DNA from 2 places in the Streptomyces sp. NPDC006610 genome. Region 1 is predicted to be linked to the other one. Evidence: riboswitches for the same ligand, from Rfam matches in the RefSeq annotation. Region 1 holds a riboswitch; the other holds the start of a gene.
What was found. Region 1 has a riboswitch for thiamine pyrophosphate ahead of ABZY13_RS13440 (thiamine ABC transporter substrate-binding protein). Riboswitches for the same ligand answer to the same signal wherever they lie in the genome.

Region 1 (3,390 bases):
GGCGTTCGCCATGGCGGCGGGCGCGCTGTGCATGCAGTTCCTGGTGGACGACGGCGCCTGGTGGCAGGGCCTGCTCCTGGGCCTCGCGGTCGCCGCCAGCGCCACGCTGGGCGACCTCGGCGAGTCCATGATCAAGCGGGACCTCGGCATCAAGGACATGGGTACCCTGCTGCCCGGGCACGGCGGCATCATGGACCGGCTGGACTCGCTGCTGCCGACGGCGCCGGTGGTGTGGCTGCTGCTGGTGCTGTTCGTGGGCAGCGGCTGACCGACGGCAGTGGGCGAGGGCCCGTCGTCCTTCGGGGCGGGGGGCCCTCGCCGCGTTCACGGGTTCCGGCTGGTACCTGCACGAGTGGCTGCAGGCGTTCACAGGGGGAGAGCGACGATGAGCAGACGGACGAGACCCTGCCGCGCGTGCGGCGTCCCGGTCCGGCAGCCGCGGATACGGATCCGCAGGAGCCGCTACAAGTACTGCAAGGACCACCGTGAGGGCTGGTTCTCCGCGATCACGGATCTGCTGGGCGATCTCTAGCGCGGCGGGCGGGCGTCCGGGGCGGCGTTTTCGATCTGCGACACTGGTAGGACCATGCCCAAGCCCGGAGAACTCACTTTCGTCGCCCCGCGCGGAGCCAAGAAGCCGCCGCGGCACCTTGCCGATCTCTCGCCCGCCGAGCGCAGGGAAGCCGTCGCCGAGATCGGCGAGAAGCCGTTTCGCGCCAAGCAGCTCTCGCAGCACTACTTCGCGCGGTACGCGCACGACCCCGAGCAGTGGACCGACATCCCCGCCGGTTCGCGTGCCAGGCTGCGGGAGGCGCTGTTCCCCGAGCTGATGACCGTCGTACGGCATCTGTCGACCGACGAGGGCGCCACCCGCAAGACGCTGTGGCGGCTGTTCGACGGCACGCTGGTCGAGTCGGTGCTGATGCGCTACCCGGACCGGGTGACGATGTGCATCAGCTCGCAGGCCGGATGCGGGATGAACTGCCCGTTCTGCGCCACCGGGCAGGCGGGACTGGACCGGAACCTGTCGACGGCCGAGATCGTGCACCAGATCGTGGACGGCATGCGGGCGCTGCGGGACGGCGAGGTGCCGGGCGGGCCGGCGCGGCTGTCCAACATCGTCTTCATGGGGATGGGCGAGCCGCTCGCCAACTACAAGCGGGTCGTCGGCGCCATCCGCGCGCTGACCGACCCCGAGCCGGACGGGCTGGGGCTGTCGCAGCGCGGGATCACCGTGTCCACCGTCGGACTGGTCCCGGCGATCCACCGGTTCGCCGACGAGGGCTTCAAGTGCCGGCTCGCGATCTCCCTGCACGCTCCCGACGACGAGCTGCGCGACACCCTCGTGCCCGTCAACACCCGGTGGAAGGTCCGCGAGGTGCTCGACGCGGGCTTCGGCTACGCGGCCAGGTCCGGGCGGCGGCTGTCCATCGAGTACGCGCTGATCCGCGACATCAACGACCAGGCATGGCGCGGCGACCGGCTCGGCCGGCTGCTCAAGGGTCGGCCGGTGCACGTCAACCTGATCCCGCTCAACCCCACGCCCGGCTCGAAGTGGACCGCCTCGCGGCCCGAGGACGAGAAGGCGTTCGTGGAGGCCATCGCCGCGCACGGGGTGCCGGTCACTGTCCGGGACACCCGTGGCCAGGAGATCGACGGGGCGTGTGGTCAGCTCGCGGCCACCGAGCGGTAGTCTGACCTTCGTACGTACATGTTCGTGATCTGAGTATTCCTACATATTCCGACAGGGGAGCGCCACAGCGCTGAGAGTGCGGTTCAAGACCGCAGACCCTCCGAACCTCGCCCAGGTCATTCTGGGTAGGGAGATCGGTCACCACTCGAGCTGTTGCGCCCTGCCCGCGAACGGGCAGGGCCGCGTCTCTTCCTGGTCAGCCAGGAGGAAATCGGTGAGCACCACCGCCAAGAAGTTCACGGCCGCGGTCGTGGGGCTGGGCCTCGTCACGCTGTCCGCGTGCACGTCCGGCGACTCCGACGGCTCCGACGGCACCGGGACGTCCGGTTCGAAGACCGTGACGCTGGTCAGCCACGACTCGTGGGTCGTGTCGAAGGACGTGATCGCCTCCTTCGAGAAGAAGTCCGGCTACCGGCTCAAGGTCCTCATGGACGGCGACGCCGGTACCGCCGTCAACAAGGCCATCCTCACCAAGGACAACCCGCAGGGCGACGTCTTCTTCGGCGTCGACAACACCCTGCTCTCCCGCGCGCTCGACAACGGCCTGTTCCAGCCGTACGAGGCGAAGGGCGCCGACCTGATCCGCCCGGAGTACCGCGACGAGACGGTGAAGCACCGGGTCACGCCCGTCGACACCGGCGACGTCTGCGTCAACTACGACAAGAAGTACTTCGCCGACCGCAAGCTGGACCCGCCGCGGACCTTCGACGACCTGGTGAAGCCCGCGTACCGGGACCTCCTCGTCACCGAGAACGCCGCCACCTCCTCGCCCGGCCTCGCCTTCCTGCTCGGCACCGCCGCCGCGTACGGGGACGAGGGCTGGCCGGAGTACTGGAAGAAGCTCAAGGCCAACGGCGTGAAGGTGGTCGACGGCTGGGAGCAGGCCTACAACGAGGAGTTCTCCGGGTCCTCCGGCGGCCGGGAGGCCGGCGGAGAGCGGCCGCTCGTCGTCTCGTACGCCTCCTCGCCGCCCGCCGAGGTCGTCTTCGCCGACCCCAGGCCGGACACCGCCCCGACCGGCGTGGCGACCGGCACCTGCTTCCGGCAGATCGAATACGCCGGGCTGCTCGGCAACGCGAAGAACCCCGAGGGCGGCAAGGCGCTGCTGGACTTCCTGATCTCGAAGGAGTTCCAGGAGGACATGCCGCTGAACATGTTCGTCCACCCGGTGCGCGAGGGCGCCCAGGTGCCCGAGGAGTTCAGGAAGTACGGGCGGCAGGCCGAGGACCCGCGGACCATGGCCCCGGACGACATCGCCGCCCACCGCGACGAGTGGGTCGGCGCGTGGACCTCGCTCGTCCTGAAGTGACGTCCCGGGCGCTCCGTGCGAAGGGGAGCGCGGCGCGGCTGGGCCTGATCGCCCTGCCCGTCGCGTTCTTCGGCGTCTTCTTCGCCCACCCCGTCGCCGCGATCGTCGCCCGCGGTCTGCGCGTCGACGGGGCCTGGCAGTTGGGCCGGATCGCGGACGTCCTCACCCGGCCGGACATCCGGCACGTCCTGTGGTTCACCACCTGGCAGGCCCTGCTCTCCACCGCGCTGACGCTGCTGATCGCGCTGCCCGCCGCCTACGCCTTCGCCCGCCTCGACTTCCCCGGCAAGCAGGTGCTGCGGGCGGTGGCGACCGTGCCGTTCGTGCTGCCGACGGTCGTCGTCGGCTCGGCGTTCCTCGCGCTGGTCGGGCGCGGCGGACTGCTGGA
Region 2 (3,390 bases), on a different contig from region 1:
AAGGAGGCGCAGTCGCCGACCGCGTACACGTCCGGAGCGGAAGTGCGCAGATGGGCGTCGGCGACGACCTCCCGGTGGACGCCCAGCTCGATGCCCGAGCCCGCGAGCCAGTCCGTGGCGGGGCGGGCGCCGATGCCGACGACGACGGCGCCCGCGGGCAGCGTGGAGCCGTCGTCCAGCACCACCGTGCCGGGCTCGACGCGCCGCACGCGCGCGTGGGTGCGCAGTACGGCCCCGCTGTCGGCGTACCAGCCGGCCATCGGGGCGGCCACCTCGGGCGGCAGCACCCCGGCGAGCGGCCGGTCGGCGGCCTCCACGACGGTCACGGAGCAGCCGGCCTCCCGCGCGGCGGTGGCGAACTCGGCGCCGATCCAGCCGGCGCCCACGACCACGATGTCGTGCTGCCGGGCGAGCACGGGGCGCAGCCGCTCGGCGTCGTCCAGGGTGCGCAGCAGATGCACGCCGGGCACGCCCTCGGCGCCCGGCAGCCGCAGCGGCTCGGCGCCGGTGGCGAGCACCAGGACGTCGTACGGCTCCGGGCCCGCGGCGGTGTCCAGGACGTGGTCGCCGGGGCGCACGCCGAGGGCCTCGCGGCCGAGGTGGAGCTCGATGCCGAGGGCCTCGAAGTCGACGTCGAAGGCGGAGCCCTCCGCGGTGCCGAGCAGCACGGCCTTGGACAGCGGCGGCCGGTCGTAGGGCTGGTGGGGTTCGGCGCCGATCAGCGTCACGCCACCGGTGAAGCCCTGTTCCCGCAGCGCGACCGCGGTCTGCACGCCGGCCATGCCCGCGCCGGCGATCACCGCGCGCCGCGCGCCCGACTGCCTCTGCTCGCTCATCCGGTCACCATAGACAACTGACGCACGGTCAGTCCGCGCCGGGGCCGCCGACCTGTTCCACGACGCTCGTGCCGCTCCCCGGCCGCGACTCCCACTCCCAGGTCTCCTCCAGCCGCACCCTCCCGTCGGGCAGCTCCACGACGGTGGACACGCAGTGCCCGCTGGACGTCGCGCCGTCCCGCGTGAGCTGGACGTAGCGGAAGTCCAGCCGGTCGCCCGCGCGGGCGCCGACCAGGAAGCCGCGGACGACGTCGCCGCCCGCGTACTCGGCCCAGACCTCACCGTCCCGCTCGTGGTAGGCGAACCGGGTGCGGGCGCCGACCTGGCCCGGGGACTGGTCGGCGACGGGGGCGAGGACGAGACCGTCCAGGGATCGGGCCACGGCACAGGCTCCCTTACTGAGAACGGCGGAGGGCGGCTAGGGTGGCCACCGTAAAGCACTCGCGGGAGCCCGGACGCACCGGGCTGAGAGGGAGGCTGGCGGCCTCCGACCGTACGAACCTGATCCGGGTCATGCCGGCGAAGGGAGGGGCTGAATGCCCGTGTCGTCCTCCGCGCACGCGTCCGACGTCCTCGTCATCGGGGGCGGGATCATCGGCCTGGTCACGGCCTGGCGGGCCGCGCAGCGCGGGTTCTCCGTGACCGTCGTGGACCCCGAACCGGGCGGCGGGGCCGCCCGGGTGGCGGCGGGGATGCTCGCCGCCGTCACCGAGCTGCACCATGGCGAGCAGACCCTGCTCGGCCTCAACCTGGCCTCGGCCGAGCGCTATCCGGCCTTCGCGGCCGAGCTGGCCGAGGCCGCGGGCCACGACCTCGGCTACCGCAGGTGCGGCACCCTCGCGGTCGCCCTGGACGCCGACGACCGCGCCCATCTGCGCGAGCTGCACGCCCTGCAGCGCCGGTCGGGACTCGACTCGCAGTGGCTGTCGGGGCGCGAGTGCCGCCGCCTGGAGCCGATGCTCGCGCCGGGCGTGCGCGGAGGGCTGCGGGTCGACGGCGACCACCAGATCGACCCGCGCCGGCTGGCCGCCGCCCTGGTCACGGCGTGCGAGCGGGCGGGCGTGACGCTCCACCGGGACGCGGCCGAGCGGCTCACCGTCGCCCGGGACCGGGCCACCGGCGCCGTCACGCGCGGGGACGCCGAACTGACGGCCGGGCAGGTCGTCCTCGCCGCCGGCAGTTTCAGCGGTCGCCTCGCGGGGGTCCCGGACGCCGTACGGCCGCCCGTGCGGCCGGTGAAGGGGCAGGTGGTGCGGCTGACCGTGCCGCCCCGGTACGCGCCGTTCCTGCACCGCACCGTCCGCGCGGTCGTCCGCGGCAGCGAGGTCTACCTGGTCCCGCGCGAGAACGGCGAACTGGTCATCGGCGCCACCAGCGAGGAACTGGGCTGGGACACCACGGTCACCGCCGGGGGCGTGTACGAGCTGCTGCGCGACGCCCACGAACTCGTGCCGGGCCTCACCGAACTCCCCCTGACGGAGACCCGGGCCGGACTGCGCCCCGGCTCCCCGGACAACGCGCCGCTGCTCGGCCCGACCGACCTGGACGGCCTGCTGCTGGCCACCGGCCACTTCCGCAACGGCGTGCTGCTCACACCGGTCACCGGCGACGTCCTGGCGCACGCGCTGGCGACCGGGGAACTGCCCGAGGTGGCCCGTCCCTTCACCCCGCAACGCTTCGGCGCCGCGCCGGCCGCCTCCGCCGTGGGCCCGTCCGCGGCGCCCGCCGTGGACACGTCCCCCGCACCCGTACCCGCCGTACGCACGGAGCAGCCCGTATGAACACCTCCGTCATGACCATCTCCGTCAACGGGGAGCGCCGCCAGGTCGCCGACGGCACCGCCCTCGACGCGCTGGTGCGCACCCTCACCGCGGCGCCCTCCGGGGTGGCCGCCGCCGTCAACGAAACCGTCGTCCCGCGCGCGCAGTGGCCCACGACGTCCCTCGCCGAGGGGGACCGCGTCGAGGTCCTCACCGCCGTCCAAGGAGGCTGACCCATGGCCGACGATCCGTTCGTCCTCGGGGGCACGTCCCTCACCTCCCGGCTGATCATGGGGACCGGCGGCGCGCCCAGCCTGGAGGTGCTGGAGCGGGCGCTGGTCGCGTCGGGGACGGAGCTGACCACGGTCGCGATGCGGCGCGTGGACCCGACGGTGCACGGCTCGGTGCTGTCCGTCCTGGAGCGGCTGGGCATCCGGGTCCTGCCGAACACGGCCGGCTGCTTCACCGCGGGCGAGGCCGTCCTCACCGCCCGCCTCGCGCGCGAGGCGCTGGGCACCGATCTGATCAAGCTGGAGGTCATCGCCGACGAGCGCACCCTGCTGCCGGACCCGATCGAGCTGCTCGACGCGGCCGAGACTCTGGTCGACGACGGGTTCACGGTGCTGCCGTACACCAACGACGACCCGGTGCTGGCGCGGAAGCTGGAGGACGTCGGCTGCGCCGCGATCATGCCGCTGGGCTCGCCCATCGGGTCCGGGCTCGGCATCCGCAACCCGCACAACTTCCAGCTGATCGTCGAGCACGCGCGCGTGCCGGTGATTCTGGACGCGGGC

Region 2: it holds a riboswitch for thiamine pyrophosphate, as region 1 does, so the genes downstream of both, thiO (glycine oxidase ThiO) here and ABZY13_RS13440 (thiamine ABC transporter substrate-binding protein) in region 1, are expected to answer to the same signal.

Annotation. Positions count from the first base shown of each region.
Region 1 covers NZ_JBEXOP010000013.1:97,729-101,118, reverse strand. Annotated here, with positions in the region: gene ABZY13_RS13455 (phosphatidate cytidylyltransferase) at 1-268, shown strand, start outside; gene ABZY13_RS13450 (hypothetical protein) at 386-532, shown strand; gene rlmN (23S rRNA (adenine(2503)-C(2))-methyltransferase RlmN) at 587-1,693, shown strand; TPP riboswitch at 1,737-1,843, shown strand; gene ABZY13_RS13440 (thiamine ABC transporter substrate-binding protein) at 1,908-3,002, shown strand; gene ABZY13_RS13435 (iron ABC transporter permease) at 2,978-3,390, shown strand, end outside.
Region 2 covers NZ_JBEXOP010000065.1:13,276-16,665, forward strand. Annotated here, with positions in the region: gene ABZY13_RS32100 (FAD-dependent oxidoreductase) at 1-836, opposite strand, end outside; gene ABZY13_RS32105 (hypothetical protein) at 865-1,218, opposite strand; TPP riboswitch at 1,270-1,381, shown strand; gene thiO (glycine oxidase ThiO) at 1,373-2,617, shown strand; gene thiS (sulfur carrier protein ThiS) at 2,629-2,829, shown strand; gene ABZY13_RS32120 (thiazole synthase) at 2,833-3,390, shown strand, end outside.